One region of the Caballeronia sp. GAWG1-5s-s genome, then DNA from elsewhere that is predicted to be linked to it. Evidence: riboswitches for the same ligand, from Rfam matches in the RefSeq annotation. Region 1 holds a riboswitch; the other holds the start of a gene.

The links. Region 1 has a riboswitch for cobalamin ahead of NCR34_RS16180 (cobalamin biosynthesis protein). Riboswitches for the same ligand answer to the same signal wherever they lie in the genome.
Region 2: another riboswitch for cobalamin. It lies ahead of NCR34_RS03890 (TonB-dependent receptor domain-containing protein); the one in region 1 lies ahead of NCR34_RS16180 (cobalamin biosynthesis protein).

The regions. Positions count from the first base shown of each region.
Region 1 covers NZ_JALQDC010000022.1:406,837-420,136, forward strand. The annotation lists gene NCR34_RS16155 (CbtB domain-containing protein) at 1-59, shown strand, start outside; gene NCR34_RS16160 (CbtA family protein) at 69-833, shown strand; gene NCR34_RS16165 (DUF1289 domain-containing protein) at 830-1,060, opposite strand; gene NCR34_RS16170 (cobyrinic acid a,c-diamide synthase CobB) at 1,057-2,355, opposite strand; gene cobO (cob(I)yrinic acid a,c-diamide adenosyltransferase) at 2,360-2,962, opposite strand; gene NCR34_RS16180 (cobalamin biosynthesis protein) at 2,971-3,399, opposite strand; cobalamin riboswitch at 3,416-3,663, opposite strand; cobalamin riboswitch at 3,719-3,969, shown strand; gene cobW (cobalamin biosynthesis protein CobW) at 4,095-5,174, shown strand; gene cobN (cobaltochelatase subunit CobN) at 5,179-8,952, shown strand; gene NCR34_RS16195 (magnesium chelatase ATPase subunit I) at 8,949-9,950, shown strand; gene NCR34_RS16200 (vWA domain-containing protein) at 10,064-10,633, shown strand; gene cobJ (precorrin-3B C(17)-methyltransferase) at 10,612-12,255, opposite strand; gene NCR34_RS16210 (precorrin-2 C(20)-methyltransferase) at 12,252-12,980, opposite strand; gene NCR34_RS16215 (precorrin-8X methylmutase) at 12,977-13,300, opposite strand, start outside.
Region 2 covers NZ_JALQDC010000003.1:303,349-322,073, reverse strand. The annotation lists gene cobU (bifunctional adenosylcobinamide kinase/adenosylcobinamide-phosphate guanylyltransferase) at 1-528, shown strand, start outside; gene cbiB (adenosylcobinamide-phosphate synthase CbiB) at 532-1,473, shown strand; gene cobD (threonine-phosphate decarboxylase CobD) at 1,466-2,461, shown strand; gene NCR34_RS03920 (cobalamin-binding protein) at 2,458-3,351, shown strand; gene NCR34_RS03915 (histidine phosphatase family protein) at 3,359-3,928, opposite strand; gene NCR34_RS03910 (adenosylcobinamide-GDP ribazoletransferase) at 3,913-4,674, opposite strand; gene cobT (nicotinate-nucleotide--dimethylbenzimidazole phosphoribosyltransferase) at 4,676-5,728, opposite strand; gene NCR34_RS03900 (ABC transporter ATP-binding protein) at 5,741-6,520, opposite strand; gene NCR34_RS03895 (FecCD family ABC transporter permease) at 6,517-7,515, opposite strand; gene NCR34_RS03890 (TonB-dependent receptor domain-containing protein) at 7,551-9,422, opposite strand; cobalamin riboswitch at 9,508-9,802, opposite strand; gene NCR34_RS03885 (ATPase) at 10,042-10,431, shown strand; gene NCR34_RS03880 (cell division protein ZapA) at 10,428-10,742, shown strand; RNA gene ssrS (6S RNA) at 10,847-11,029, shown strand; gene NCR34_RS03870 (EVE domain-containing protein) at 11,122-11,580, shown strand; gene NCR34_RS03865 (SIMPL domain-containing protein) at 11,660-12,385, shown strand; gene lgt (prolipoprotein diacylglyceryl transferase) at 12,429-13,325, opposite strand; gene NCR34_RS03855 (LysR family transcriptional regulator) at 13,362-14,318, opposite strand; gene ilvD (dihydroxy-acid dehydratase) at 14,425-16,098, shown strand; gene NCR34_RS03845 (DUF2486 family protein) at 16,178-16,528, opposite strand; gene NCR34_RS03840 (DNA polymerase III subunit chi) at 16,598-17,014, opposite strand; gene NCR34_RS03835 (leucyl aminopeptidase) at 17,022-18,563, opposite strand; gene lptF (LPS export ABC transporter permease LptF) at 18,724-18,725, shown strand, end outside.

The DNA of each region.
Region 1 (13,300 bases):
TGGTCGTGCACGAATTCGTGCATGACGGCCGGCACTTGCTCGGCTTTCCCTGCCACTAAGGGCGCGTCATGATTCGCAGCTTGTTGATACGCGGCATGATCGCGGGTCTCGTCGCGGGCCTGCTCGGCTTCGGCTTCGCGAAGCTCGTCGGTGAGCCGTTCGTTGCACAGGCCATCGCGTTCGAAGGAGAACATGCGCATGGACATAGCCATCAGGAAGCCACGGCTCATTCACACGATCACGACGGCGATGAAGAACTGGTGAGCCGGGACACGCAGGCCGGTCTGGGTCTCTTTACCGGCGTGGCAGTATTCAGCGCTGCGCTCGGCGGCATTTTCTCGCTCGTCTTCGCATTCGCTTATGGCCGGCTCGGCGCATTGCATGCGCGCGGCACATCGGCGTTGCTGGCAATATTCGGTTTCTTAAGCGTGGCGGTCGTGCCTTTCCTGAAGTATCCGCCGAACCCGCCCTCGGTCGGCAACGCGGCGACGATCGGTCCGCGCACCGCATTTTTCTTCGGCATGTTGGCGCTCTCCATCGCGACAGCGGTGTGCGCCGTCGCGCTGCAAAGGCGGCTGCGCGTGCGGCGCGGCGAGTGGAACGCAACGATGATTGCAGGCGCTTTCTACATCGCGTCGATGCTGCTCGCGCAGTTCGCGCTGCCGCGTATCGAAGAAGTGCCGGCCGGCTTCTCGGCGTCGTTGCTCTGGAACTTTCGCATCGCGGCCATCGGCATTCAGGTCATCATCTGGACGACGCTCGGGCTCGTGTTCGGCGCGCTCGCTGCCCGCGAACTCGAGCGGCCCGCATTGCGCAAGGTGGCGGCCGTCTAAGCGTTTTCTCGCGACAATGCCGCTTGCCTTGCGGGCAATTCATCCAATAGCGCGAGTTTCGCGGCATCGTCCATCGAACGGAACGACTTGATCTCTTCGCGGCTCCGGAAGCATCCCGCGCACAGACCGTGTGTGGGATCGATCTTGCATACGCCCGTGCACGGCGAACCGACCGGCTCTTGCGACTTCGCGCGCGCAATGGTGAAGGCGAGGTCGATGATCGTCATAGCGATTCACCGCGAAAGAGCGCCGCGGCGGCGGCCGGATTCGATGGCCAATACGCGTGCATATACGTGGCCGTGATCGGACCGTGGCGATAGAGGGCTTCGCCTTCGGCGCCTGTCGTTGCATGCTTCGAGGTCGGATGCGGCTGCATGGGTGTATCGAGCGTGGAGTAATGGAACGTGTGACCGGTGAGCGCGCCATGCGCGGTATCGAGCCTTTGCATTGCAAGACGCGCGAGACGGCGCTGCATAAAGGCGTTGCCGGGGAGAAGACCGAGCATCGCATGCTTCGTGCCTTCCACGTCCGTCAGCGTGTCGAGCAGATACAGCATGCCGCCGCATTCAGCGACGACGGTTCTTCCACGCGCTACATGCGCTTGAATCGCTGTTCGCGTGCGCAGGTTCGCGGCGAGCGTGGCCGCATGCAGTTCCGGATAGCCGCCGGGAAGATAGAGCGCGTCGGCATCGGCGGGCACGGGTTCATCGGCGAGCGGCGAGAAGGTGCTGACGCGCGCGCCCATTGCGTGCAGCAAGTCGATATTGGCCGGATAGACGAATGAAAACGCAGCATCGCGCGCCACGGCGATATGCAAGCCTCCGAGCAAACGCGGCGGCGCTTCCTGCATCGCGTCCTCGAAGTGCACAAGCGGCGGTAGATCGGCAAGCGTGGTAGCGGCAATGGCATCGGCGGCGCGATCGAGACGCGCATCCAGTCCCGCCACTTCTTGCGCTTGCGTCAAGCCCAGGTGACGCTCGGGCAGCGCGATGTCCTCTGCATTGCAAAGATGCCCGCAATAGCGCAGTCCATCGGGGATGGCTTCGGCCAACATCTGCGCATGCCGCGCCGATGCGACGCGGTTGGCGAGCACGCCATAAAACGGGACGTCCGCGCGATAACGCGCCAGTCCGAACGCCACCGCGCCGAACGTTTGCGCCATGCCATGCGCGCCGATCACCGCGAGCACCGGCACGTTGAACGCGGCAGCGAGGTCGGCGCTGCTCGGCGTACCGTCGAAGAGACCCATGACGCCTTCGATCAAAATCAGATCGGCTTCGCGCGCGGCCTCTGCGAGCAACACGCGGCATGCGTCGAGACCGACCATCGACAGATGCAGCGAATAGACGGGCGATCCGCATGCGCGTTCGAGAATCATCGGATCGAGAAAATCGGGACCGGTCTTGAAGACGCGCACGCGCAGGCCACGCCGCGCATGATGACGCGCAAGCGCGGCCGTCACCGTGGTCTTGCCTTGATGCGACGCGCTCGCGCCGATGAAGAGTGCGGGGCAGGAGGGCATGAGTTCAGTACTCGACGCCAGGTTGCGCCTTGACGCCCTGCTCGCGATACGGATGCTTCACGAGCCGCATCTCCGTGACGAGGTCCGCCAGTTCGACCAGCGCATCCGGCGCATGACGGCCGGTCACGACGACATGCAGCATCGCGGGACGCGCCTTCAACACATCGAGCACTTCGTCGAGCGGCAAGTACTCGTACTTGAGCACGGTGTTGAGCTCATCGAGCACGACCATCTGATATTCGCCGCTCTGGATCATGCGCCGCGCTTCGTTCCAGCCTTTGCGCGCGGTCGCCATGTCGGCCTCGCGGTTTTGCGTGTTCCATGTATAGCCGTCGCCCATCGTCACGAAATCGCAGTTGGCGACCGCGCTCAGAAAGTCGCGCTCAGACGTATGCAGTGCGCCTTTGATGAACTGAACGACGCCGAGCTTCATGCCGTGCCCGAGCACGCGCACCGCCATGCCGAAAGCGGCCGTGGTCTTGCCCTTGCCATTGCCTGTGTTGACGATCAGGAGACCCTTCTCGTGATCGGCGGCGGCCTGCTTCTTTTCGTGGCCTTCCTTGCGACGCTGCGTCATGCGCAGATGCGATTCCGTATCGGTTTTCATGGGCTCTTTCAGGCTTTCTTCGTTGCTATGGCGACGGTCACGTGACCGTCGATCATCTTCGGCACCACAAGCTCTCCGCCCTCGCTTGCGAGCAGCGCGCTAGGCTCGCACACGCCCTCGGCGGGCATGTGCGCGAGCTCGTCCGCGCGATAAAGGCGCAATGGCAGGGCATGACGCTCGCAGAAGACACGCAAGCCGGCTTCGTCGTGTTTAATGTCGATGCTCGCGACCACCGCGATCTGCGCGAACGTAAGTTCCGCTGCTTGAAGCGCACGAAGCACGGCCGCTTCTATCGCATCGGCGCTGACGCCGCGTTTGCAGCCGATGCCGACCGCGAGATAGCGCCGGCTCACGCAAGGAAGCATCATCGAACGAATGGACGGAATGCGTGCGCCGCGCATGCGTCCCTCGCGGATGGCGGCGTTCGGCGAAGGCATCGTGATGGCGCGATACGCTTCGTCCCCTGCGCTGGCCGGTATCCGGGCTTGCGGCCGTCATCGCGCAGCCTTCCCACCGTGAACGGGCAGTGGCCGTGTGCGCCATGCGCGATATCGTGCAAGCCGATACCGCCGGTCGCGTACCGTTGCGGGGACAGCACAGGTTGGCGAGCGCTTGCATGATCGTGAAGACGCCGCTTCCTGTTTCCCGTTTAACTGCGCGTTTCGTGTGAACGCGCGAGCACCAGTCGCGCGCCAACGATACCACATGCCCCCGCTTTTCGGCGGCGCTTTCCTTGACGCTCTTTCCCAGGCAGCCTAGACTTCACGCAGTTCTGGTGCCCGCGTGCGAGCTTCTTTCGCACGCAGTTAAACGGGAAGCAGGAAGCGCTTCGGTCCATCATGCGAACGGACGCGCGCCAACCTGCGCTGCCCCCGCAACGGTAAGCGACCGGCGGTATCGGCGAGTACGATATCGCGCGTTGCGCACGAAGCCACTGCCGGTACACGGCAGGAAGGCTGCGCAACGAGGTCCCAAGCCCGGATACCGGCCAGACTTTCGCAGGGCCCACGCCGCGGGGATGCGGCATGGTCCATGATCCATCAGTCGTGCGCTTTTCCCGCAGATCTCGCCGGCGATACCTTCCTCGCGCGACGCACGCACGACGCACGCACACACGAGCCACGGAGCGACGATGCAAACCCGCAAGATACCCGTCACGGTCGTGACCGGCTTTCTCGGCAGCGGCAAGACCACCTTGATGCGCCACATCATGTCGACTGCGCAGGGCTTGCGCCTTGCTGTCATCGTGAACGAATTCGGTGAGCTCGGCATAGACGGGGAAATCCTGAAGGGTTGCGGCATCGGTTGCGACGACGAAGCTGGGTCCTCCGAGCGCAACCTCTATGAACTCGCTAACGGGTGCCTGTGTTGCACGGTGCAGGAAGAGTTCTATCCGGTGATGGAGCAGTTGCTGGAACGCCGCGAGCGCATCGATCATGTGTTGATCGAGACGTCGGGCCTCGCGTTGCCCAAGCCGCTCGTGCAGGCATTCAACTGGCCGTCGATCAAGAATGCCTTCACGGTGGATGCCGTCATCACGGTGGTCGATGGCCCTGCCGCCGCAAGCGGACAGTTCGCCGCGAACCCCGCAGCGGTCGATGCGCAACGCAAGGCCGATCCGAATCTCGATCACGAATCGCCGCTGCACGAGCTGTTCGAAGATCAACTGTCCTCGGCTGATCTCGTGATCGTCAACAAGACCGACCTCATGGACGCGGATGCACTGCGCCGCGTGGAAGCGGTCGTGCGGCCCGAGATTCCGCCGCAAGTGAAGGTCGTGCCCGCGCAAATGGGCAAGCTCGATCTGCATGCGCTGCTCGGTCTGCAATCGGCGTCCGAGGACAGCATTCATCTTCGCCACGATCATCACGGTTCTGCCGACGATGAAGGCCACGTGGACCATCACCATGACGAATTCGATTCGGTCGTCGTCGAAGCACAAGTGGAATCGCGCGAACAGGCCATTGCGGCGTTGCAGGCGCTCGTGGAGAGCCACACGATTTATCGCGTGAAAGGGTTCGCCGCGCTGCCGGGCGCGGGCATGCGTCTCGTGGTGCAAGGCGTGGGCCGGCGTTTCGACAGCTATTTCGACCGGCGCTGGAACGAAGGCGAAGCCGCGAGCCGCTTTGTGCTGATCGGAGAAGACCTCGATCGTCAAACCTTGCAAGCAGCGTTGAACGCGGCGCTGGCGAACGCGCTCGCGCAGGCCTGACGCGATGCATCTTTTACGCACGACGCCCGGAGGTTTCGTCGATGACGCGGCAGGCGTCATGCGTATCGAGCAGACGCGCGCGCCGATCGTCGTACTGAGTTCGGCCGATACCACGCTCGCGCTGCTTGCAAGCGTGTTTCCACGTCTTGAGCCGGGCTTTCCCGAGGTGCGGCTCGCGAATCAATCGTTTCTGCGCCAGCCCGCATCGGTCGACTTCTATGTCGACGATGTATTGCGTCATGCGCGCGTCGTCATCGTCGATCATCTCGGCGGTGAATCGTACTGGCCTTATGGCATCGAGCGAATCGTGGCGCTCGCCGAGCGCGAGAAGCAGATGCTCGCCATGTTCTCGGGCGATCTCACCGAAGACCCGAATCTGATCAGCAAAAGTACCGCGGATGCCGCGTTCTGCCGCGAGTTGTCGCGCTATCTGCGCGAAGGCGGCGCGGGAAATGCCGAGGAATTCCTGCGCGCGATCGGTCATCGCGCATTCGGCTTCGGTCGCGCGCCGCAAGCGCCGCGTCCGCTGCCTGCCGTGGCCATCTATCATCCCGAGCGCGACATCGCCACAATCGACGACTGGCGCGCGCGATGGACCGAAGGCGCGCCCGTGGTCGCGATCCTGTTTTATCGCGCGCATCTGCAAGCGGGCAACACCGCTGTATTCGATGCGCTCATCGAAGCGCTTGAAAAGGAAGGGCTGAATCCGCTGCCCATTGCGATCGCTTCCCTCAAGGAAAGCGTGAGCCGTGAAGTGATCGCGCGCTTGTGCATGGAGCATCGCGCATCGCTCGTATTGAACACGACTGCGTTTGCGGCAAGCGTGATCGGCGAAAGCGAAGACTTCGACATTGCCGGCGATGCGCCCGTGCTGCAAGTGATACTGAGCGGCGGCAATCGCGAAGACTGGGAAAAGGACAACCACGGCCTCAATTCGCGCGATGTAGCGATGCATGTCGCGCTGCCCGAGGTCGATGGCCGCATCATCACGCGCGCGGTCAGCTTCAAGGGACTCGCGTATCACTGCGCGCAGACGCAAGTGGACGTGGTCCGTTATCAGGCGGATGCCGAACGCGTGCGCTTCGTCGCCGAGTTGAGCCGCCGCTGGTGCAAGCTGCGGCATACGCCTAACCACGAGAAACGCATCGCGCTCGTGCTCGCGAACTATCCGGCGAGCGAAGGGCGCATCGGAAACGGCGTGGGGCTCGATACGCCGGCATCCGCGGTCGGCATCCTGTCGATGCTCGCCCGCGAAGGCTATCGCGTGGGCGAATTGCCGGAGAGCGGCGACGCGCTCATCGCCGCATTGACGCAAGGCGTGACGAACGATCCCGTGGTTCGCGATATGCGACCGGCGTTGCAAAGCCTTTCGCTCGACGACTATCTCGACGCTTATCGCGCGTTGCCCGCCGATGCGCGCGCCGCGCTCGAAAAGACCTGGGGCGCGCCGCAAGACGATCCGACATTGAGGCGCGGCCGCTTCATGATCGCGGGCTATCGCTGCGGCGAAGTGTTCGTCGGCATTCAGCCGTCGCGGTCGCGCGAGCGTAACGACTACGCGAGCTATCACGATGCCGAACTTGTCCCGCCGCATTCGTATCTCGCGTTCTATTTCTGGCTGCGCATGCGCTTCAACGCGGACGCGCTCGTGCATGTCGGCAAGCACGGCAATCTGGAATGGCTGCCGGGCAAGAGCGTCGCGCTGTCGGCCTCGTGCTGGCCTGATCTGATTCTCGGGCCGATGCCGCATCTTTATCCGTTCATCGTCAATGATCCGGGCGAGGGCAGTCAGGCCAAGCGGCGGGCGCAAGCGGTCATTATCGATCACCTGATGCCGCCGCTCACGCGCGCCGAGAACTATGGTCCGCTGCAAGACCTCGAACGGCAAGTCGATGAGTACTACGAAGCATTGATGGTCGACGTTCGACGCGCGAAGCTGTTGCGCAAGTCCATACTCGCGAGCATCGTCGAGAACAAGCTGCACGAGGAACTCGGCCTCGATGCCCCGCGCGATACATCGGGCGAAGACGCGTTGCTCACGCGCGCCGATGCGTATCTGTGCGAGCTGAAAGAAGCGCAGATACGCGATGGGCTCCATGTTTTCGGCGTGTCTCCGCAAGGCGTGCAGCGGCGCGATACGCTGCTTGCGCTCGGGCGCTTTCCGATCGGCGACGGTCAGGGCGCGAATGCAAGTCTGATCACGGCGCTCGCACGCGACCTGCAATTAGGCGACGACTTCGATCCGCTCGACGCCGACTGGGCCGCGCCGTGGCAGGGACCGCGTCCGCAGGCATTGCAGTCGATGAGTGATGCTCCCTGGCGTCATCACGGCGACACGCGCGAGCGGCTGGAATGCCTCGCCATGCAACTTCTCGAAGGCAATGCCGCCGCGCCCGGTTTGCATACGCAACGCGTGCTGGAACGCTTGCATGGCGATGTGCTCGCGCGGCTCGACGCATGCGGACCGCAAGAGTCCCTGCAACTGAAGCGCGGCCTCGAAGGCCGTTTCGTTCCGCCGGGGCCGAGCGGTTCGCCATCGCGCGGCAGACCCGACGTGCTGCCGACGGGGCGTAACTTCTATTCGGTCGATACGCGCGCATTGCCGACGCAAGCTGCCTGGTCGCTCGGGCTCAAGTCGGCGAACTTGCTCGTCGAGCGGCACGTACAGGACCACGGCGAATATCCGCGCGCCATCGGTCTGTCCGTGTGGGGCACGGCCACCATGCGCACCGGCGGCGACGACATCGCGCAGGCCTTCGCGCTCATCGGCGTGCGGCCGAAATGGGCCGCCGGCAGCCATCGCGTCACCGACTTCGAAATTCTGCCGATCTCCATCTTCAACCGGCCGCGCATCGACGTTACCCTGCGCGTATCCGGTTTTTTCCGCGATGCATTTGCGAATCTCATGCATCTGTTCGATGCGGCCGTGCAGGCCATCGCGGAACTCGAAGACGAGCCGGAAGACGTCAATCCGATTCGCGCGCGGATTCTGCGTGAGCGCGACGAGTTGATCGGACGCGGCGTCGATGCCAAGGAAGCTCGGCTGCGTGCCGGCTGGCGCGTGTTCAGCACGAAGCCGGGCGCGTACGGCGCGGGCTTGCAAGAACTCATCGACCTGAAGCAATGGGAAACCGATGCCGACCTGTCCGCCGCTTATCAAAGCACGGGCGGCTATGCCTATTCGCAGGCCGGCGATGGCGTCGAAGCGCGTTCGACCTTCGGCGCGCGGCTCTCGACACTCGATGTGGTGCTTCAGAACCAGGATAACCGCGAGCACGACTTGCTCGATTCGAACGACTATCACCAGTTTCAGGGCGGAATGATCGCGGCCGTGCGTTACTTGTCGGGCGTGCAGCCGCAGGCGTACAACGCGGATCACAGCAACCCCGCCGCGCCGCGCATGCGCACGCTGAACGAAGAGATCGCGCGTGTGGTGCGCTCGCGCGTGGTCAATCCCAAGTGGATCGACGGCGTGAAGCGGCATGGCTACAAAGGCGCGTCGGAACTCGCCGCGACGGTCGATTATCTCTTCGGTTACGATGCCACCGCGCGCGTCGTCTCCGATCATCAATATGCGCTCGTCACGGATGCCTACGTGAACGATGCCGGTACGCGCGAATTCATCGCGCGACACAACCCGCACGCGCTCCAGTCGATCTGCGAGCGCCTGCTCGAAGCGATGCAGCGCGGGCTGTGGCAGGAACCCGGCGACTATCGGCAGTCCGTGACGCAGCATCTGCTCGATGTCGAGCAGCAACTCGAAGGCCGACAGACTTGAACGAAACCTCATTTTTTCCCGCGTTTCCTTTCACCGCGCTCGTCGGGCAGGCGCCGTTGCAACAGGCGTTGCTGCTCGCGGCCGTCGACCCGTCATTGGGCGGTGTGCTCGTGAGCGGACCGCGCGGCACAGCGAAATCCACGGCGGCGCGCGCGCTCGCTGAACTCTTGCCGGAAGGGAAACTCGTCACCTTGCCGCTCGGCGCGAGCGAGGAGCAACTCATCGGCACGCTCGATATTCAAAGCGCGTTGCGCGATGGCGGCGTGAAGTTCTCGCCGGGCTTGCTCGCGAAAGCGCATCGCGGTGTCCTGTATGTCGATGAAGTGAATCTGCTGCCGAATCCTCTCGTCGATCAACTGCTCGACGTGGCGGCGAGCGGCGTGAATATCATCGAACGCGACGGGATATCGCATCGGCATGACGCGCAGTTCGTGCTGATCGGCACGATGAATCCGGAAGAGGGGGAATTGCGCCCGCAATTGCTGGATCGCTTCGGGCTTGCCGTCGAACTCGCGAACTGCTTCGACGCCAGCGTGCGCCAGCGGATCGTCAAGGCGAGACTCGCATTCGATTCGGACGCCGAAGCATTTCGCGCGCAGCACGCGGATAATCAGGCGGCGCTCGCCGAACGCATCGAAGCGGCGCGCGCGGCGCTCGATCAGTTCGATTTCGATGACGTCGTGCATGCGCACGTGAGCGAGCTGTGCATTGCGGCCAATGTCGACGGCCTGCGAGCCGATCTCGTTATGCTCCGCGCGGCGCGCGCGCTCGCGGCGCTGGAAGGCGCGGAATACGTCGAAACGAAGCATGTCGATTGCGTGGCCGATGCGGTATTGCGGCATCGCCGGCGCGAGCCTGACGTGTCCTCTCGTGAATCACAGCGCCCGGAAGGCAGCGCGAATACCGCGCAAGGCGGCGACTGGGGTTACATGCCGCCGGAGCCCGTCGGCATCGCGAAGGTCAAGCAGGTCAGGCCGCTCGCCGCAAAAAAAGCCTGAGCCATCGAAGGCCCGACGCCGATGCGAACGCGCATCGTCTTCGATGGCAGGAGGCGCGTTCGCGTGGGCGAGAACGTGGGCGTGAAGGGCTCGCTACTGCATCGGTCGACTGGATGGCGACGCTGCGCGCCAAACGCCATGCGCGCTTCGATGCCGGTCACTTGCGCTATCGACGCGGCCATGGAGAAGCATCCGCGCTGCATTGCTTCGTGCTCGATTGCTCCGGTTCGATGCTCGGCGGCGAACGTCTCGCGCGCGCGAAGGGCTTGCTGATCGCGCTGTTCGACCGTGCGTATCGCGAACGTGCGGAGGTTGCGCTGGTGTGCTTCGGCGGGGGACGCGCGGAAGTGCGTCGTCAGCCGGGAACGGCGCATTGGTTCAATGACCGCTGGATCGCGCCGATTGGCGGTGGAGGCGGCACGCCCCTCACGCTCGGATTAGCGACGGCATCGACCGTGCTTGCGCGAGCCGCGCGTCGCAAGCCTTCGCAACGCCGCTGGCTGTGGCTGTTGAGCGATGGACGCACGAACGAGCGGCCCGCGGCGCCCGCGCTTGCGGACCGTATCGTCGTGGTGGATTTCGAGGAAGGACGCGTGCGAGTCGGCGGGGCGCACGCGCTGGCGCTCGACTGGCGCGCGCAGCATATACCCGCCCAATCGCTTCAATACGAGCGAGGCGTATAGACCCATTCGGCGTTGCCGATCACGCGCGTCTTCGACGACCCGACGATCACCATCGTTCGCATATCGACGAGACCGCCGTGCAATTCGCCGAGCGTCACGACGCGCATCGTTTCTGCCGGACGTCCCACATCGCGGCCGAGCACGACGGGCGTCGCCGCGTCGCGATACTCGCGCACGATGTCGATTGCGCGATCGAACTGCCACGGTCGCGCCTTGGATAGCGGGTTATAGAACGCCATCACGAGATCCGCTTCGCTTGCATGCCGGATGCGATGCTCGATCACGTCCCAGGGCTTGAGGTTGTCCGATAGCGACAGCACGCAGAAGTCATGGCCGAGCGGCGCGCCCGCGCGCGCGGCCGTTGCGAGCGACGCGGACACGCCCGGCACGATAGCGAGTTTCACGGCGGCCCATTCGGCATGCGTCGCGCGTCCCTCGTCGAGCGCTTCGAGCACGGCGGCAGCCATCGCGAAGACGCCGGGATCGCCCGACGATACGACCACGACCTTTCGTCCTTCGCTCGCGAGTTCGAACGCATGGCGTGCGCGCTGCAACTCCTCGCGGTTATCCGTCACGTGGATGCGCTGGTCTGCGCGAAACGGGCCGGCCATGCGCACGTACGTTTCATAGCCGAGAACGTCCTGCGCGGAAGCGAGCGCGGCTTGTGCGGCAGGCGTCATCAGGTCTGCACTACCGGGGCCGAGCCCGATGACCGTCAACGTGCCACGGGCGCGACCGATGGACTCCACGTCGAGAGGCGCGTGCGCCACGCTCAGCGCGATTCCGTGAGCGCGAAGCACGTCATTAGGCGGCGGTTCGTTGCTGAAGCGAAGGGGCACGTCGAGCGCGTTGGCGGCATCGCTGAGCGCATCGAACGTCATGCTTTCTGTCGGTGCGACCAGCGCGGCAAGCGCGAGCGGCGAGAGGCCGTGTTCGCGCAATGCATGCTGAACGCGATCAGCAATCGCATCATCCTGCGCTTCGATCCACGCGGCCACGCAACGCGGATGAATCACGAGACTGCTCTCGTCGTTCATCACATGCGGCGTGATCCGCACTGCAAGGCGCGCGTCCTCTGCGCGGGGCAAGTCGGCCTGATCGAGCCACGGTGCATGGCCTTCGATGCGCGTCGTTTCGCCCGCGAGCAGGTCGGACACGAAACGCTTGCCGCGCTCCATATCCGCTAGCGCGTAGCCATCGGGCGGCGCGAGCAGGCACATGCCGAAGCGCAGTTCGCCGCTCGTCGTGATCGCGGGCGTGATAGCGAGCGCGGCGCCGATCTCGCGCGCCAGAACATTCACGCCGCTCGTGCCGCCGAGTAGCGGCACGACGGCGCTGCCATCCTGCGCGACCGTGAGCACTGGTGGCTCCGCGCATTTGTTCGTGAGACAAGGCGCCAGCGAGCGAATGACGATGCCAGCCGCGCACAGCGCGACGATAGGCGTGCCTGCAAGATAAAGCGCTCGCACGTGCGCGCCAAAGTCGTCGTAGGCGATATCTGCTTGAACCCGGTTGGCGAGACCATGCACGACCGACCCGGGATAACGCGCCTGAATGCGGCGCGCGACAGGAAGCGCGCTTTCGCCGAGCACGACGATCGCAATCGATGACGCCGCGTTCATGCCTGCCATTTCTTCCCCGGCACGACGAGCAGCGAGAAATAGGGCGACGCCATCGGGTCCACTTCATCGAGCGGCACGATTCGTTGATTCGCCATCGTCGCGCGCTCGACATAAAGCGCGCGCTTGTCCAACCCGAGATCGCTGAGCACGCGCCGCACTTTATCGAAGTTGCGGCCGAGCTTCATCACTACGGCTGCATCGGATGCTTCGAGCTTGCACTTCAACTCGTCTTCCGGCAGCACGCCGGACAGCACGCAGAGACTTTGATTGCGATAAACGAGGGGCACGCCGAGCACGGACACGCCGCCCAGCATCGAACATACGCCGGGCACGACATGCGCATCGAAACGTCCGGCGAGACGGTCGTGCAGATACATGTACGAGCCGTAGAAGAAGGGATCGCCTTCGCAGATCACGGCCACATCGCGGCCCGCTTCGAGATGATCCGCAATGGCGAGCGCGGCTTCGTCGTAGAACGCGCTGATGATCGTCTCGTAGCACAGCGGCGGTTCGAGCGCTTCGGTCGTCACTGGATAAACGAGCGGCAGGCGCGTCTGCGCGTCGTCGAGATGCGCTTCGATGATGCCGAACGCGTTGCCCTTCTTGCCCTTCGCGACGAAATACGTGACCACCGGCGCGGACTTCAGGAGCCGCAGCGCTTTCACGGTGATGAGTTCGGGGTCGCCCGGACCGACGCCGAGGCCATACAGGCGTCCGCTCATCATTCGTTCTCCGAAGCAAGTGCGTTGACTGCGGCGGCGGCCATCGCGCTGCCGCCGCGTCGTCCGTTCAATGCGACGAAGGGCACGCCGCGGCTGTCGGCTGTGAGCATCGCCTTCGATTCCGCCGCGCCGATGAAGCCGACCGGGAAGCCGAGAATGAGCGCGGGCTTCGGCGCGCCGGCATCGAGCATGTCGAGCAGATGAAAGAGCGCGGTAGGCGCGTTGCCTATCGCGACGACCGCGCCTTGCAAATGCGGCCGCCAGAGTTCGAGCGCAGCAGCAGAACGCGTGTTGCGCATGGCGCGGGCGCGCTCGGGCACGGA
Region 2 (18,725 bases), on a different contig from region 1:
ATCCTCGGCGGCGCTCGTTCCGGCAAGAGCGCGCACGCCGAACGCCTCGCCGACGAAAGCGGCCTGCCCGTCACGTATATCGCGACCGCGCGTATCGGCGATTCCGAGTTCGCCGAGCGCGTGCGGCATCATCGCTTGCGCCGGCCCGCGCACTGGACGCTCGCCGAAGCGCCGCTCGATCTCGCGGGCGCGTTGCGCGAAGCGGATCGCGCGGGACACTGCGTGCTGATCGACTGCCTCACGCTCTGGCTCGCGAATCTGCTCTGCCCTTCCGATGCCTCCTTCGACGAACCCGCCACGCTGCCGCCCGCCGCCATCGAAGCATTCGATGCCTTCGCCCGCGCCCTCGCCGATGCGCGCGGCAAGGTCATCGTCGTGAGCAACGAGATCGGGCTCGGCGTGGTGCCGCTCGGCTCGGTCACGCGCCTCTATGTGGACGAGCTCGGCCGGCTGAACCAGCGCGTCGCGGCCGCCAGCACGCGCGCCATGTTGATGGTCGCGGGCCTGCCGCTCATCCTGAAGGACTGAAGCATGCTCCTTCTTTCCGTCTACGCGATGTCGCTGCTCGCCGTGCTCGGCGTGATCGTCGATCGCATCGTCGGCGAGCCGCGCGGGCGGCATCCGCTCGTCGCGTTCGGCCAGTTGGCGACGAAGCTCGAAGCGCGGCTCAACACCGGGCATCGCGCGCGGCCAGCGGGGATTCTCGCGTGGATCGTCGCGGTCGCGCCCCCCGTCTGTATTGCGTGGTTGCTGGTCAGCGTGCTGCCGTTCGCGTATGCATGCATCGTTCACGTGATGCTGCTGTGGTTCGCGCTCGGCGCAAAGAGCCTGCGCCAACATATCGCGCCGATTGCGCGGGCGCTGAGTCTCGGCGATCTCGACAGCGCGAGAACGCTCACGTCGCGGATCGTGTCGCGCGATACGTCGCAGGCCGACGAGCTGGCGTTGTCGCGCGCGGCGGTCGAATCGGCGCTGGAGAACGGCAACGACGCGATCTTCGGCGCGCTCTTCTGGTTCGCGATCGCGGGCGGGCCGGGCGCGCTCGCGTTCCGGCTCGCGAACACGCTCGACGCGATGTGGGGTTATCGCACGCCGCGCTATCTGCGTTTCGGCTGGGCAGCGGCGCGCTTCGACGACGTGCTCAACTACCTGCCCGCGCGTCTCACGGCCGCGAGCTACGCGCTCACCGGCGACACCGGCATGGCGTGGCATTGCTGGCGCACGCAGGCGCGTTCGTGGGACAGCCCGAACGCCGGCCCGGTGATGGCCGCGGGCGCGGGCAGCCTGAACGTGCTGATCGGCGGCGCGGCGGTCTATCACGGCGTGCTCGAAGCGCGGCCGACGCTCGGCGCGGGCCATAACGCGACGCCCCGGCATGTCGTGGCGGCGCTACGGCTCATCGACCGTTCGGTGCTGCTGTGGCTCGCCGTGTTTCTGGTCCTCGCCATCCTGAGTGTGACGACGAATGCCTGATCCGATTCCACACGGCGGCAACTTGCGCTACGCCGCGCGCCGCTATTCGATACCGCTCGACGACTGGCTCGACCTTTCGACGGGCATCAATCCGCGCGGCTATCCGGTGCCGCCCGTGCCGCCGGACGCGTGGCGACGCCTGCCCGAAGACGACGACGGCCTCGCCGATTGCGCCGCGCGTTACTACGGCGCGCCGCTCGCGCTGCCGGTGGCGGGCTCGCAAGCGGCGATCCGCGCGCTGCCGTTTCTGCTACAGCGCGGCACGGTGGGCGTCGCGCCGCTGACGTACGGCGAATATGCGCCGGCGTTCGCGCGCGCGGGGCATCGCGTGGTGCCGCTCGATATCGCCTGCGCGGAGCTGCCCGCGTTGCTCGATCACGTGATCGTCGCGAATCCGAATAACCCGACGGCCGAGCGGCTCGACCGCGAAACACTGCTGCGCTGGCACGCGCGGCTGGCGTCGCGCGGCGGCACGCTGATCGTCGATGAAGCGTTCGCCGACGCCGATCCCGCCGCGTCACTCGCCGATGAAAGCGCCCGCGATGGTCTCGTCGTGCTGCGTTCGGTCGGCAAGTTCTTCGGGCTGGCGGGCATCCGCGCGGGCTTCGTGCTCGCCGCGCCTGCGTTGCTCGACGCGTTGCGCGACATGCTGGGCGCGTGGACGGTCGGCGGACCGGCGCGGCATGCGGTCATAGCCGCTTTTGGCGATAACGCATGGCAGGCGGAGACGCGCGAGCGTTTGCAGCGCGACGGCGCGCGACTCGCTGCAATCATCGCGCGACATGGGTTCGAGGTGCGCGGCACGCCGCTCTTCGCATGGACGCAAACGTCGCGGGCGCGGTCGCTGCAACACGAACTGGCGATGCGCGGCATCTGGACGCGGCTCTTCGACCGGTCCGATATGACGCCGAGTGTGCGCATCGGTCTGCCGGGCAGCGAAGGCGATTGGGCGCGGCTCGAACGCGGGCTTGCGGAGATCGTCGGATGAACGTGCGGCTGAATCTTTGCGCATGCGCCGCCCTCTTCGCGATGAATCACGCGCACGCGTCGCTGACCGTCACGGACGACACTGGCGCTCCCGTCACGCTCACCGCGCCCGCGACGCGCGTCGTAAGCCTCGCGCCGCATGTCACCGAGTTGCTGTACGCAGCGGGCGGCGGCGCGCGCATCGTCGGCACGGTGAGCTATAGCGACTATCCGAAGGAAGCGCAGTCGATCCCGCGCGTCGGCGACAACAAGGCGCTCGATCTAGAGCGAATCGTCGCGCTGCATCCGGATCTAATCGTCGTGTGGCGGCACGGCAATGCGGCGCGTCAGACGGATAAGCTGAAGACGCTCGGCATCCCGCTCTTCTTCAGCGAGCCGAAGCGCCTCGCCGATATCCCCGCGAGCATCGACAAGCTGGGCGCGCTGCTCGGCACGGAAGACACGGCGCGCGCCGCATCGACGGCTTTCACGCGCGATATCGCGGCACTGCGCGCGCAGTACGCGCGACTGCCGCCGGTGCGCGTGTTCTATCAAGTCTGGGACGATCCGGTGATGACGCTCAATCGCGAGAACGTATTCAGCGAAGTGATCGGGCTATGCGGCGGCGTGAACGTGTTCGCTGCCGAAGCGCCGCGCGTGCCGACCGTTTCGACCGAAGCCGTGCTCGCCGCGAACCCCGAGGCGATCGTCACGGCGACGCCCGGCGCGACGAAGCCCGAGCGCCCATTGCCCGCACTCGACCGGTGGAAGCAGTGGACGTCGCTGACGGCGGTCGCGCGTGGCAATCTGTTCGGCATCGACGGCGATCTGATCAATCGGCCGACGCCGCGTCTGGCGCTCGGGGCGGCGCAGCTTTGTCGTGATCTGGACGTGGCGCGGAAGCGGCGTTAGCAAAGCGCTACCCATTCCACCGCACGAGCCCCCACCCGGTACCGAACCGCCGAAGCTGCACGATCCCACCAAACGCGATCGGCCATTGCAGCACGCTCGCCCGATCCACGCGCAGCAGATACGCCACGAGCACCCGCACCACGCCCGCATGCGCGACCACATGCACCGCATTCGACGCCGTGGCGCACGTCTCATCGAACCACCCCGTCACGCGCTCGCCGAACTGCGCGAGACTCTCGCCGCCGTGCGGACGCGCGTGCTCGATATCGGCGGCCCACGCGTCGATGAGCGCGCGGTCGATATCGTTCCACGCCCGGCCTTCCCATGCGCCGAAATGCAGTTCGGAGAGCCGCGCGTCGATGCGGGCCGCGCCGAGCGCCTCGGCCAGCAAAGCGCATCGACGCAAAGGACTCGTGTGCCATCCATCGACGCAAGCGGGAACATCGAGCGAACGCATGCGCGCGTCGATCTCATGCGCCGAAGCTCGCGCATCGCGGGCAAGCGGCACATCGCTTTGGCCGTAGCAGACGCCTTCATCGACGGCCACAGCCGGGTGACGTATCAGTACGAGGTCCATGCAAGCCCGACGAGATAGATCGCGATTTCGAAAACCTGCTGCGCGCAGCCGAGGCAATCGCCCGTATAACCGCCGATGCGCCGCACGAAGTAGCGCCCGGCGACCACGCGCAGCAACGCGAGCACGGCAATCGAGACGCAGGCGAACTTCCAGCCGAAGCACAAGAGCCACGGCAAACCGAAGAGCATCGCGGTCGCGAAGGACATCACGCTCATGCGCTGCGCGACCGGCTTCGCCTTGCCTTCGGCACGCACGTAATCGAGCGTGAGCAGATAGCTGATCGCGAACGCCCGGCTCGCAGCGTGCCCGGAAATCATCAGGACTACTGCGCGCATCGGCGGCAACGCGGCGAGGCTTTGCCACTTCAGCGCGAGCGCGATGACGAGCGCAGTCGCGCCAAACGCGCCGATGCGCGAATCGTGCATGATGCGCAGCACGTCGTCGCGCGTGTAGCCGCCGCCGAAGGCATCGGCGCAATCGGCGAGTCCGTCTTCGTGGAAAGCGCCGGTGAGCAAAAGCGTCGCGGCCATCGAAAGCAGCACCGCGATGCCTGCGGGAAACACGCGCAGCGCGGCGAGATACACGAGCGCCGCGACGCCGCCGACCATCGCGCCGACGAGCGGAAAGTACCGCGCCGCCGCGTTCAGATAGTCGCGCTCGAAGCCGACCCAACGCGGCACCGGCACGCGCGTGAAATAGCCGAGCGCGGTAAAGAAATAGCGCAGTTCGTCGAGCGGCCGGTTCATGTCAGGCGTGTTTGTTCGAGACGCCCGCCGCATCGAAGCTCGCCATCTCATCGACGAAAGCCACGGCCGCGCGCAGGATCGGCAGCGCGAGCGCCGCGCCCGTGCCTTCGCCCAGACGCATGTCGAGTTGCAAGAGCGGCGCGGCGTCCAGATGCGCGAGCATGCGCTGATGCCCCGCTTCGTTCGAAGCATGCGCGAACACGCAGTACTCGCGCACGTCCGGCGCGATCCGCGACGCGACCAGCAGCGCGGACGTCGCGATGAAGCCATCGACGAGAACGGTCATGCGCGCTTCTGCCGCCGCGAGATACGCGCCCGTCATCATCGCTATTTCGAAGCCGCCGAACGTGGCGAGCGTGTCGATAGCGTCGCCGCTCGCCGCATGCGATGCGAGTGCGCGCCCGAGCACGTCGCGTTTATGCGCGAGGCCGCGATCGTCGAGGCCCGTGCCGCGGCCGACGCATTCGTCGATAGGCAACGCGCACAAGCGGCTCATCAGACACGCCGCCGCCGACGTGTTCGCGATGCCCATTTCGCCGAAGCCGATCACGTTCGTCCCGAGCGACGCGTGGTGTCGCACGCGCGCCGCGCCCCGCGCGATGCCTTCGAGCGCCGTCTCACGCGACATCGCCGCTTCGCGCGCGAAGTTGCGCGTGCCGAGACCCAGCGACAAGCGCTCGTAGCCGTGATCGACCGGAATCGGCGTCGCGACGCCCGCATCGACCACTTCGAGCGCCATGCCGACGGAGCGCGACAGCGCGTTGATCGCCGCGCCGCCCGCCAGAAAATTCGCGACCATCTGCGCCGTCACTTCCTGCGGATACGGGCTCACGCCTTCGGCCGCGATGCCGTGATCGCCCGCGAAGACGATCATCGCGGGACGCTCGATGCGCGGCTTCGTCGTCTGCTGGATCAATCCCATTTGCAGCGCGAGCGTTTCGAGCCGGCCGAGGCTGCCGGGCGGCTTCGTCTTCATGTCGATGATGCGGCGCAGCTCCGGTTCGATGCTGCGGTCGAGCGGGCGGGGCTTGGGCAGCGCGTGAGCAGTGGACATCGGCGTTCCTCGTCAGAAAGGGTGAAGCGAAGGCACGAGCGCTTCATGCTCGCCATCGCGGATCAGGACCAGCGGATAGCCGAACGCCGCGCTCGCGCGCGCGGGCGTCAGCACGTCGGCGACAGCACCGACATGCGCGCCGCCCTGGCCGTCGAGCAAGAGCGCGTGCGTAGCGAAGCGGCGCGCGAGATTCAGGTCGTGGCACGAAAAGACGATCGCGCGTCCCTCGTCGCGCGCGGCTGCCGCGAGCGCATGCAGGCAGTCGATCTGATGATGCAGGTCCAGATGCGCGAGCGGTTCGTCGAGCAGCAAGAGCGGCGCTTGCTGGCATATCGCGGCGGCGAGCGCCACGCGCTGCCTTTCGCCGCCCGACAACGTGAGCACGTCGCGCGAAGCCAGGTCTGCGAGACCGAGCGCCGCGAGCGCGGCGTGCGCGGCGGCGCGGTCGTCTTCGCTTTCCCAGCCCCAGCCCGTCAGATACGGAAAGCGGTTGAGCAGCACGGTGTCGAGCACGGTCGCGCTGAAGGCGTCGTGCGTGCTTTGCGGCATCAGCGCGCGTTCGCGGGCGAGGTCCGCCGCGCGCCATGACGCGAGCGCGCGGCCGCCGAGCGTGATCGCGCCAGATGCCGGCTTCGCGAGTCCCGCCAGCACGCTGATGAGCGTGGTCTTGCCCGCGCCGTTCGGCCCTGCGATACACCATACTTCGCCCGCCGCGATGATCGCAGAAAGGCCATCGACGAGCGTTCGGGCGCCCGCGCGCAAGACGAGATTGTCGATCGAGAGCGGCTTCATCGCGACCTTCGCAGCAGCATCCACAGGAACATGGGCACGCCGATCAGCGCCGTGACAACGCCCACCGGCAACTGCGCCGGCGCGATGACCGTGCGCGCGGCGAGGTCCGCGCTCATCACGGCGAGCCCGCCCGCGAGCGCGGCGGCCGGCACGAGCATGCGCTGGTCGTTGCCGAACGCGAGCCGCAGCAGATGCGGCACCACGAGCCCGACGAAGCCGATGGTCCCCGCCGTCGTGACGGCCGCCGCCGCCGCGAGCGATGCCACCAGATACACCCGCAGCCGCACGCGTTCCACCGGCACGCCGAGCGAACGCGCCGTGGCTTCGCCGCGCAGCAGCACGTTCAACTGCGGCGCGCACGGCACGATCAACGCGAGCGCCACGCCGAGCGCGAGCATCGCGGGCCACGGCGTCGATGCGCCGTTGAGGTCGCCGGTCAGCCAGAAGATCATGCCGCGCAGCCGGTTCTCCGGCGCCACGCTGAGTATCAGCGTGATGAGCGCGCCCCACCCCGCCGCGACCACGACGCCCGTGAGCAAGAGCCGTGGCGATGCGTCCTGTTCGCCGTGCCACACGTGCGTGCGCGCGAGTCCGAGCACCAGAACGATGGATGCGAGCGCGCCCGCGCACGCGGCGAGATCCACGCCCCACCACGGCATCGACGCGAGCATCGCGGAAAGCGCGAACGCCGCCGCGCCGCCGGATACACCGAGCACGTAGGGTTCAGCGAGCGGATTGCGCAGCAGCACTTGCAGCAGCGCCCCGGCGAGCGCGAGCAGCGCGCCCGACGCGAAGCCCGCGAGCGCGCGCGGCAATCGCAAATTCAGCACGATTTCGTCGGCGATATCGGGCGTGGCCGCATGCGCGTGCAGCAGCGCGGCGATGGCGCGCGATGGCGGCAGCGCGACGCTTCCGAGCGCGAGCGACGCCGCCAGCACGCCAAGGGCCGCCGCCGCGAGCGCGAGCCAGATCGCGGCGGCGCGGCCTGCGTGCATCGCCTTCATCGGGCGGCGCGCGTCAGCGGCGTGGCTCACGACGGATGCCAGCCGATCGTGACGTAAGCGCCGCGACGCGGCGTGTTGTACGAGTAAGCCAGTTCATAGTTGCGGTCGAACAGGTTGTCGATGCGCGCATTCACGTACCACGACTTCGTGATGTCGTATTGCGCCGAAAGATTGACGACGCCGTAGCCCGCGAGCGTCGAATCGTAGTCGCTGCGCGCGCCGCTCACGATCCATTCGCCGCCCACGCGCCAGCGCCCGATCGAGCGATGCGCCGACAGCGACGCGAAGCGCCTTGCGCGACGCGTGAGGTCTTCGTGATTCGTCTCGTCGACCGGATTCTGAAACGTCACACTCGCGCGCACGTCGGTTGCGCCCACGTGTCCCGCCCACGATCCCTCGACGCCCTGCACCTTCGCGCGCCCGACGTTCTGCGCGGTATAGAAGCCGCTGCTGTCGCCCACGTAGTCGATCAGATTCGAATAGCGCGTCTCGAACGCCGTCACGCGCACCACGCCGATCTGGTCCGATGCGTACTGCAACGCGGCCTCGGCCGAATGGCTGCGCTCCGGCTGTATCGACGGATTGCCGCTGAACGGATAGTAGAGATCGTCGAAGCTCGGCGCGCGAAACGCCGCCGCGTAGCTCGCGCTCGCGCGCCAGTGCGAATCGAAGTTGTACGCGTAGCCCAGATAGTAGCTGTTCGCGCTGCCGAAGTCGGAATACTGGTCGCGGCGCACGTTGGCCTGCACTTCACTCGGACCGAAGCGGCCGACATAGCCCGCGAAGACGGAGTTCACATGCCGGTCGGGCGCGCTGAACTGATCGGAGTCGAGCGACTGGTCGAGATGCTCGTAGCCGAACACGAGCTTATGCGCCTCGGTGAGCCGGAAGTCGTTCTGCCACAGATACTGATGATTCTCCGAGTCGAAGCGGCTCGTGTAGACGCCGTTGTGCTCGATATTCGCCCGGTCTTGCCCTTGCGCGACGGTGAAGTGCGTCGTCCAGTTGTCGGTCAGCTTGCCGTTCGCGAACACCGACGCCGAGCGCACGCGATCATGCGATTCGTTGAGATCGGTCGGCACGCCGTAGGGATCGTCGAAGCTGTTCACGCCGTTCGATTGCAGAAAGCGCACGCCTGCGTCCCACTTGTCGCTGAACTTGTGGCGCAGCGTCGCGGCGACGCTTTCGTTCAGATAACCGTTCGCGTTCGGATTCGCGGCGGGCGCGAGCGCGGGATCGATCGACGAGAAGCCGTCGGTCTTCTCGCGCGACACGTTCAGGCTGAACGTGGTGCGGCCCCCGGCATCGAGCGCGCCGTCGACGCCCGCCGACTGCCGCTGCGTGTGATAGCTGCCGTATTCGGCTTCGAAGTGAAAGCGCGGCGGATGTGCTTCGCCCTCCTTTGTGAAAATCTGCACGACGCCGCCGATCGCGTTGGACCCATACAGCGCCGACACGTTGCCGTTGACCACTTCCACGCGGCCGGTCTGATCGAGCATCAATTGCGACAACTGGGCCGCGCCCAGAGAGACGGATTCGACGCGCACGCCGTCGATCAGCACCAGCGATTGCGTCGACGACGCGCCGCGTATGAAGACGCCCGAGGTTGCGCCCGGCCCGCCGTTGCGCGTGATCTGCACGCCGGGCGCAAGCGCGATGAGCCCGAGCACATCGTTTGCATTGCTGTCGGCGATGTCTTGCGCGTCGAAGAGCGTCGCCTGCGGGATGGAATCGGCGAGCGGTTGCGCGCCGCGCGTCGCCGTGACGACGACGGGCGCGAGCGTCTGCGACGGAGAATCGGAATCGGCGTGCGCGGCCTGGACAAGCGGCGCACTCGCGGCGGCGCACATCACGACGCGCGCCGCGCGACGAATGAGGCCGGACGAAGGCAAAAGCATGTGTGGAGCGTTCCCGTTGGAGACTGGCGCGTGCCCCGCTCCCCGCGAGGTCTGTGCGCGACGCACGCGCCGTCTTGCAAAGCATCGGCGCGCTGGACGATTGGCCGGTATCCGGGCTGGCGACGCATCGTCCCGCCTTCCCGCGCTTCGAAGCGCAGTGGCGCCGACACGTTTCTTGCAGTCGCGTCTCGGATGGCAAACGACCACGGAGCAACAAGAAGAAACGCGCGAGGGACGACTTGCAACTTGCGTTGCGGTCGCTTACCGTTGCGGGGGCAGCACAGGTTGGCGAGCCGCGCGAGGCGAGACAACGCTTCCTGTTTCCCGTTTGACTGCGCCGCAAGAAAGGCGGCGCGAGCACCAAAAGTGCGGCAAGTGTAGGAGCGCGCATGGGGGCCGTCAAGAAGGCGCGCGCCCCGTCATCGCGAGGCTTGAGCGACGAGCGAGCAACGAGCAAGCGTCGTCAGCCACGCATCCGAGTGCGTCACGCGCGGCCATTCCGCACATGAATACGCGGCGATGCGCGCAAGATCGCGTGTTGTTACGTCTCGAAACGAGACAATTATCGGAAGCACCGTTGAACCGCGCTAAAATGCCAGGTCTTTAGAGGACGCAGCACATGCTCAACGAACTCGAATCACTGTCAGGGAACATCGGCCGGCTGATCAAGATCAGCGAGCGCCACAATCAGGCGCGTCTCGCGCTCGAAGCACAAATCGAACAGCTGCGCGCCGATTACGCCAGCGTTCAGGCCGAACTCGCGCAGGTTCGCCACGAGCGCGACACGCTGCAAGGCGAACGCGATTCGCTGTCCGCGAAGATCGACGACGCGCAAGTGCGCCTCAACGCGATCCTCGAAAAACTGCCGCGCGGCAAAGCGCATCATGCCGAGAGCGACAATCAGCTCGATCTTCTGAACGCCGAATCCAGCGCGTCGCGCGAAGCGCAGCACGAACATGCGCACGCGGAAGAAGTGCACGGCGAGCAACATCAAGGAGAGAAGGCATGACGACCACGCAGATCGAAGTATCCATTCTCGGCCAGCAGTATCGTCTCGCGTGCTCGCCGGAAACCGAGGCCGCGCTGCGCGAAGCCGTGGCCCGCGTGGATGCCGAAATGAACAAGGTGCGCAACGCAAGCAGCGTGCGCGGAACGGACCGTATTGCCGTCATGGCCGCGCTTTCGCTCGCGTCCGAATTACTGAAGCTGCAGGAAAGCGTGCGCCACGGCGAAGCATTTCCGGCCGAGGAAATCCGCCGCACCATGCATTCGATGAACGAGCAGCTCGGCGCTGTCATTGCGCAATATGAAGCGCACTGACGGTCATGCGCTGATCTAATCAGCGTCGCGATATCCATCAAAAAAAGATACCGCGAGAAACGCAGGCAAGGGCTGCAAGGACCAAACGTTTGGTGTACAGTGAGGTTTCCCTGCCTGGTACGCCAAGGTCATATATTCCTTGAACCAATGCTACATTGGCACGGTTGCGGAACGTTGCAGCACGGGCGCGCGCGTCACTCTGTCTGATGTACCCGAAGTGTTGCTTACCGCGACCAATCTTGAACCCAGGTTCAGGATGCCGGCCTAGCGGCTGAGGCGGGGACCTTATTTCTGGAAGCACGAACGGCATCGGTTCTTACCGGTGCCGTTTTCATTTGCATCGCCCGAAACCGCACGCACACTCCTTCACGCCGAACTCATGCGCTACTGGCTGATGAAGTCCGAACCGGACGAAGCGAGCATCGATCATCTCGCGCACGCGCCCAAGAAGACGCTGCCGTGGACCGGCGTGCGCAACTATCAGGCGCGCAACTTCATGCGCGACCAGATGCAAATCGGCGACGGCGTGCTCTTCTACCATTCGAGTTGCCCGGAGCCCGGTATCGCGGGAATCGCGAAGGTCTGCTCGACGGCGTATCCCGACCCCACGCAGTTCGATCCCAAGAGCGCCTATTACGATCCCAAGTCCAAGCAGGACACGCCGCGCTGGATGCTCGTGGATGTGCGCTTCGTGAAGAAGACGCGGCTCATTCCGCTCGCCGAACTGCGGGAGCATGCGGAACTCGCCGGCATGCAAGTGCTCGCGCGCGGCAACCGGCTGTCGATCACGCCGGTCACCGAGGACGAATGGCGCTTTATTACCGAACGCCTCGTCTAGAGCAGGAACTAAGGGCTCGAGGCGGACGCCTAAGTGCGGTCGCGAATCACGCGACGCCTTGCGTTGGAGTCCTTCGATGATGAACAAGAAAACCGCCGCCGCCCTCGCCCTCGCGATGTCGAGCGCCACTCTCGCCTATTCCGCCTCGGCCGCCGCGCAGACGGTCATCGCCAATCCGCAACCCGCGGGCGTGCTCTCGCTTTCGGCGCAGGCGAGCGCGCAGGTGCCGCAGGATGTCGTCACCATTACGCTCTTCTACGAGCAGGAAGCCGCCGATCCTTCATCGCTTACCGCGACGCTCAATCAGCGCGCCGAAGCTGCATTGCGCGAAGCGAAGGGTGTCGATGGCGTCACCGCGAAAAGCGGCTCGTTCACGGTGTATCCGTCCACCGACCGCGACGGCAAGATATCCGCATGGCGCGGACGCACGGAGATCGTGCTCGAATCGCACGACTTCGCGGCGGCCTCGAAGCTCGCGGGCAAGATGAGTTCGTCGATGCAAGTTGGCAACGTCACGTTCTCGCTGTCGCCGGAAGCGCAGCGCGCCGCGGAGCAGAAGCTCTCGACGCAGGCCATCGATTCGTTCCGCAAGCAGGCGCAAGCCGCCTCGCAGGCGTTCGGCTACAGCAGCTATTCGATTCGCGAGGTGAACGTCGGGCATAGCGGCGTGGCGCCGCGCCCGGTGATGATGATGCAATCGCGCGCCATGGGCGCCGATGCCAAGATGGCCGCGCCGATGGCGCTCGAAGCCGGCACGACGACCGTCACTGTGGATGTGTCCGGCTCCGTGCAGATGGGCCGCTGATCGAGCGAGGTAAGCGGGACCGCGATCGCGGCCCCGCGCGAGATCACGCCGCGTTCGCCGCCACGCGACGATGCCGCTTGTAGGCCCACACCATCATGATGACGCCGGCGACGATCATCGGCAGCGACAGCCACTGGCCCATCGAGAGCCCGAGCGCGAGCAGGCCGAGATAATCGTCCGGTTCGCGGGCGAATTCGACCGTGAAGCGCGCGAGTCCATAGCCGATCAAAAAGAGCGCGGAGATGGCGCCGACCGGGCGCGGCTTGCGCGAGAACGTCCAGATCACGATGAATAGCACGATGCCTTCCAGCGCAATCTCATACAACTGCGACGGATGGCGCGGCAGCATGTGATAACGCTGGAAGATTTCCATCAGATGCCACTTCGCGTCGAGTTGCGGGTTCTTCGCGAGCCAGATGGCGTCGTCGTTCGTCGAGTTCTGGAACAGCATCGCCCAGGGCGCGGCAGGATCGGTCACGCGGCCCCACAGCTCGCCGTTGATGAAGTTGCCGAGACGCCCCGCCGCGAGGCCGAGCGGCACCATCGGCGCGACGAAATCGGTCACTTGCAGCCACGTGCGTTTGCGCTGGTAGGCGAACAGCACCATCGCGAAGGTCACGCCGAGAAAGCCGCCGTGAAACGACATGCCGCCTTCCCACACCTTGAAGATATCGAGCGGATGCGCCGCGTAATAGCTCGCCTTGTAAAACAGCACATAGCCGATGCGTCCGCCGAGGATCGTGCCGAGCACGCCGTAGAACAGCATGTCGTCGATGTCCTTCGCGCTCCAGCCTTGCGCGGCGACATACGGCAACCGTAGCCGCAGCCGTCCGATGACGATGGCGGAAATGAACGCGACCAGATACATGAGGCCGTACCAGCGCACGGCGAGCGGTCCGAGGTGAACCGCGACGGGATCGAAATTGGGGTGAATGAGCATCGTAGAGTTCTAGAGCCAAGCGAAGTCAGGCACGAATCATAAAGCAGAGACGGCGGCCGCCCGCGCGCGCACGATCTCGATGAAGCCGGCGAGCACCGGGCTCACCTCGGCCGCGCGCCACACGAGTCCGGTTTCGACGACCGGCGCATCCGCCACCGGCCGCAGCGGACGATACACCACGCCCGTGCGCCGCAAATGCCGCAGCGACTGCGGCACGAGCGCGACGCCCATGCCGGCGGACACGAGGCTCACGATGGTCTGCATCTGGATCGCCTCCTGCCCGATGCGCGGCGTGAGTCCCGCTGCGCCGTAGCAGCCCATAATGATGTCATACAAACCCGGCGCGAGACGCCTCGGAAACACGACGAGCGGCGCGGCGGCGAGATCGCGCAGATCGACGGGCGTGTCGGCCCATTCGGCCGTGCCCTGCTGCAATTGCTCGGCGGCGTCCGCGGACATGGCGACGACGAGCGGCTCGCGGGCAATCGCGAGATACGACAGCGACATCGCGTGGCGCGGCGGCAGCGGCGGAATGACGAGCCCCGCGTCCACGCGCCCGGCGACGAGTTCTTCGATCTGCACGTCGCTCGTCGCTTCGGTCAATTGCAGCCGCACGCCGGGATAGCGCGCGCCGAAATCACGCAGCAGCGCGGGCAAGAGGCCGTAGTCCGCGGTGGACACGAACGCGAGCGACAGCACGCCCGCCTCGCCGCGCGAAAGCGACTGCGCGAGCGGACGTAGCGCATCGGCGGCGGCGAGAATGCGCCGCACCTCCGGCAGCAGATCCTTGCCGACCGGCGTCAATTCGACCGTGCGCTTCGTGCGCGCGAAGAGCGCGACGCCGAGCGCGTCCTCGAGCGCGCGAATCGCCTGCGAAAGCGGCGGCTGCGTCATCGCGAGACGCGCGGCGGCGCGGCCGAAATGCATCTCTTCCGCCACGGTCACGAAGTAGCGCAGCAAACGCAGTTCGATCGGCGCGTTTCGCTCGTCCATCAATATCTTCTCCGACCTAATAGACCCTGAATAATATATTGGACAGATACAAGCCGACGCTGCATTCTTGCGCCACTAGACAAAAGAATCTTCAAGGAGCCCCAACATGGCCTTCAATCGCCGCTCGAAAAACGTGACGCAGGGCGTCGCGCGTTCGCCCAATCGTTCGATGTACTACGCCCTCGGCTACAAGGAAGAGGATTTCGACAATCCGATGATCGGCGTCGCCAACGGCCACTCGACGATCACGCCGTGCAACGCCGGCCTGCAGCGCCTCGCCGATGCCGCCATCGCGGCGATCAAGCAGTCGAACGCGAATCCGCAAGTGTTCGGCACGCCGACGATCTCCGACGGCATGTCGATGGGCACCGAAGGCATGAAGTACTCGCTGGTGTCGCGCGAGGTGATCGCGGACTGTATCGAGACGGCCGTGCAGGGCCAGTGGATGGACGGCGTCGTGGTGATCGGCGGCTGCGACAAGAACATGCCGGGCGGCATGATCGGCCTGGCGCGCATGAACGTGCCGGGCATCTACGTGTACGGCGGCACCATTCGTCCGGGCAACTGGAAGGGCAAGGACCTGACCATCGTGTCGTCGTTCGAGGCGGTCGGCGAGTTCACGGCGGGCCGCATGTCGGAAGAGGACTTCAAGGGCGTCGAGAAGAACGCGTGCCCGTCCACCGGCTCCTGCGGCGGCATGTACACGGCCAACACCATGAGCTCGTCGTTCGAGGCGCTCGGCATGTCGCTCCTGTATTCGTCGACGATGGCGAACCCCGACGACGAGAAAGTGGACTCCGCCGCCGAATCGGCGCGCGTGCTCGTCGAAGCCGTGAAGAAGGACTTGAAGCCGCGCGACATCATCACGAAGAAGTCGATCGAGAACGCGGTCGCGCTCATCATGGCGACGGGCGGCTCGACCAACGCCGTGCTGCACTACCTCGCCATCGCGCACGCGGCGGAAGTGGAATGGAGCATCGACGACTTCGAGCGCATGCGCAAGAAAGTGCCGGTCATCTGCGATCTGAAGCCTTCGGGCCAGTATGTCGCGACGGACCTGCACAAGGCCGGCGGCATCCCGCAAGTGATGAAGATCCTGCTCGACGCGGGTCTGCTGCACGGTGACTGCATCACCATCACGGGCCGCACGCTCGCTGAAGAACTGAAGGACGTGCCGAGCAAGCCGCGCGCGGATCAGAAGGTGATTTTCCCGATCGAGCAGGCGCTCTACAAGGAAGGCCACCTCGCCATTCTGCGCGGCAATCTTGCGGAAGACGGCGCGGTCGCGAAGATCACGGGCCTCAAGAACCCGGTGATCACCGGCCCGGCGCGCGTGTTCGACGACGAGCAAACCGCGATGGAAGCGATTCTCGCCGACAAGATCAAGGCCGGCGATGTCGTCGTGCTGCGCTATCTCGGCCCGCAGGGCGGCCCCGGCATGCCGGAGATGCTGGCGCCGACGTCGGCGATCATCGGCAAGGGGCTGGGCGAATCGGTCGGGCTCATTACCGACGGGCGTTTTTCCGGCGGCACGTGGGGCATGGTGGTCGGCCACGTCGCGCCGGAAGCGTACGCGGGCGGCACGATCGGGCTCGTGCAGGAAGGCGATTCCATCACCATCGACGCGCACAAGCTGCTGCTTCAACTGAACGTGGACGACGCGGAAATCGCGCGCCGCCGCGCCGCCTGGAAGAAGCCCGCGCCGAAGTACACGCGCGGCGTGCTGGCGAAGTTCGCGGCGCTGGCGCTGCCGGCGAATCGCGGAGCGGTGACGGGCTGAAGCTGACCGACAGTCTTCGCTGATCAAAGCAAAAGGGGCGCTCGATGCGCCCCTTTCGTCATTCCCGGCAACGCGAGACTCAACCGCCCCGCTGCCGCTGCAACTCTTCCTCGACCGCGACGGCCACCCACTCGCGCATCTTGCTTTCGAGCGCCAGCGACACTTCGCGCGTGATCTCCTGCACCATCTTCGCCGAATGCTCGCGCAGCACGTCCTGGCAACGCGCCTCGATGATCGCGCGGGCGTCGCCGGTCAGAAACTGCGTGACACGGCCTTGCAGCCGCTCGCCGACGCGTTGCGCCTCGTAAGCGGCCGCCGCGTCGTTGACGCCCGGGGCGCGCGCGAACTCCGGCTTGCCGGGCACGACGACATCGGTGAGAACGGGAATGGACGAATCGAACGATTCGGGCGTGTGCGTGTTGTCGGTCATGATGTCGGATGGTCTCTCAGTGGTCTCCACCGCCGATGCTAACGCGGCGCGAGGTTACGCACTGTTCGCTCAACCGCCTTGCTTGTGCGTTTCGATGGCGTAGCCGCGATCGCGATAGAAGCGAAAGCGCTCGCGCCCCGCCGTGAGTTCGTCAGCGTCGTCGCCGATGATTTCCACCAGACGCTCGAAGCGCGCGAACTGCGCGGGCACCGGCGCGCCCAGATTCACGAGCACCTGATGATGCGGCACGTCGTCGAGATCGGCGGCGAGCACGACCGGCGTTTCCTGCGCGAGCGCGCTCTTCGCCATGCAGTGCGGCACGAACTCGAGCGGCGCGAAGGTCCACAACTGTTCGTCGAACGCGGCGAGGCGCGCCGGGTCCGCGAGCACGACGACCGAGCGCCCGCTCGCATACGCCTTGCGCGCGAGGCGGCAGGCATAGGCGAGCGGATCGCCGACGTTCGTGTGAAAGTCGATGCGCGTCATGGCGCGATCACTGCCCCGCGCGGTCGATCAGGAACTGCGAGAGGAGCGGCACCGGACGGCCCGTCGCGCCCTTCGCCGCCCCGCTCTTCCACGCGGTCCCGGCGATATCCAGATGCGCCCACGGATAGTTCTGCGCGAAGCGCGACAGGAAGCACGCTGCCGTCACGCTGCCCGCCGGACGCCCGCCGATGTTCGCGACATCCGCGAAATTCGACTTGAGCTGATCCTGATACTCCTCGTCGAGCGGCAGACGCCACGCCGGATCGACCGCCTCGCGCGATGCGTCGAGCAACTCGCCCGCGAGCGCGTCGTTTTTCGAGAAGAGGCCCGTGTTGTGATGGCCGAGCGCGATGATGCACGCGCCCGTCAGCGTCGCGATGTCGACGACCGCAGCCGGCTTGAAGCGCTCCGCGTAGGTAAGCGCATCGCACAGAATGAGGCGGCCTTCGGCGTCCGTGTTCAGCACTTCGATGGTCGTGCCGTTCATTGCGGTGACGATGTCGCCCGGTTTCAGCGCGTTGCCCGCGGGCATGTTCTCGCACGTCGGCACGATGCCGATCACGTTCAGCTTCAGGCCCATTTCCGCGACCGCGCGCAGCGTGCCGAAGACCGAACCCGCGCCGCACATGTCGTACTTCATCTCGTCCATCGCCTCGCCGGGCTTGATCGAGATGCCGCCCGAATCGAATGTGATGCCCTTGCCCACGAGCACGATCGGCGCGTTCTTGTTCTTGCCCTTGCCCGATTCGCTCGAAGCCGCGCCCGCGCCCTGATACTGCATGACGATGAACTGCGGCGGCTGCACCGAGCCCTTGGCCACGGAAAGGAACGAGCCCATGTTGAGCGCTTCGATCTGCTTGAGGCCGAGCACGTCCACTTTCAGCTTCCAGTCGCGGCCGAGTTGCTTCGCGGTCTGGCCGAGATAGGTCGGCGTGCAGACATTCGGCGGCAAATTGCCGAGATCGCGCGTCAGGTCCATGCCGTTCGCGATCGCGACGCTCTGCCTGATCGCGATGCGGCCGGCTTTCTCGTCCGCCGGGTCGATGCTGAAGACGATCTTCTTCAGCGAGCGCGCGCCGTTTTCGGGCTTGCTCTTCATCTGCGTGAACTTGTAGGTGAGCTCGCGCAGCGCGAGGATAGCAGCGCGCACCGCCCAGTCGCCGCTGCGCTCCTGGATGGGCAGTTGCGCGAGCGTGAACGTGACTTGCGCGATCTTCGTGCCGAGAATGACGCGCCACGCCGCGCGCACGGCTTCGCCATACGCTTTCTGATTGAAGGCGTCCTGCTTGCCGAGGCCGACGAGCAGCACGCGCGCCGCGCCGATGCCCGTGACTTCCGGCACCAGCAGCGTGGTGCCCGCGCGACCGCTCATGTCGCCTGCCTTCACGATGCGCGAAATCAAGCCCTTCGTCGCGAGATCCAAGGCGAGGGCCGCGCCCGAGAGCGTCTGTGCTTCGAAGACGCCGAGCACCACGACATCGGCCTTTCCGGTCAGGAAACCATTTGACTCGCCTTTGCTCCAATCACAGGCTTTTATGCTAAAGTCCATCGCGCTTATCCTCGGTAAAATCCAGGCTGAAGGATGAAAGCCGCAATTATCCGCTATTTTTACCGCGGCGGTCACAGGCTCGCGGCGCCGGGGAACGAAGCTGCGTTTCCCGGGTCAGTCAACGCGTAGCCGCATCGCCGCCGGCCCCAAGCAGAAATCAAT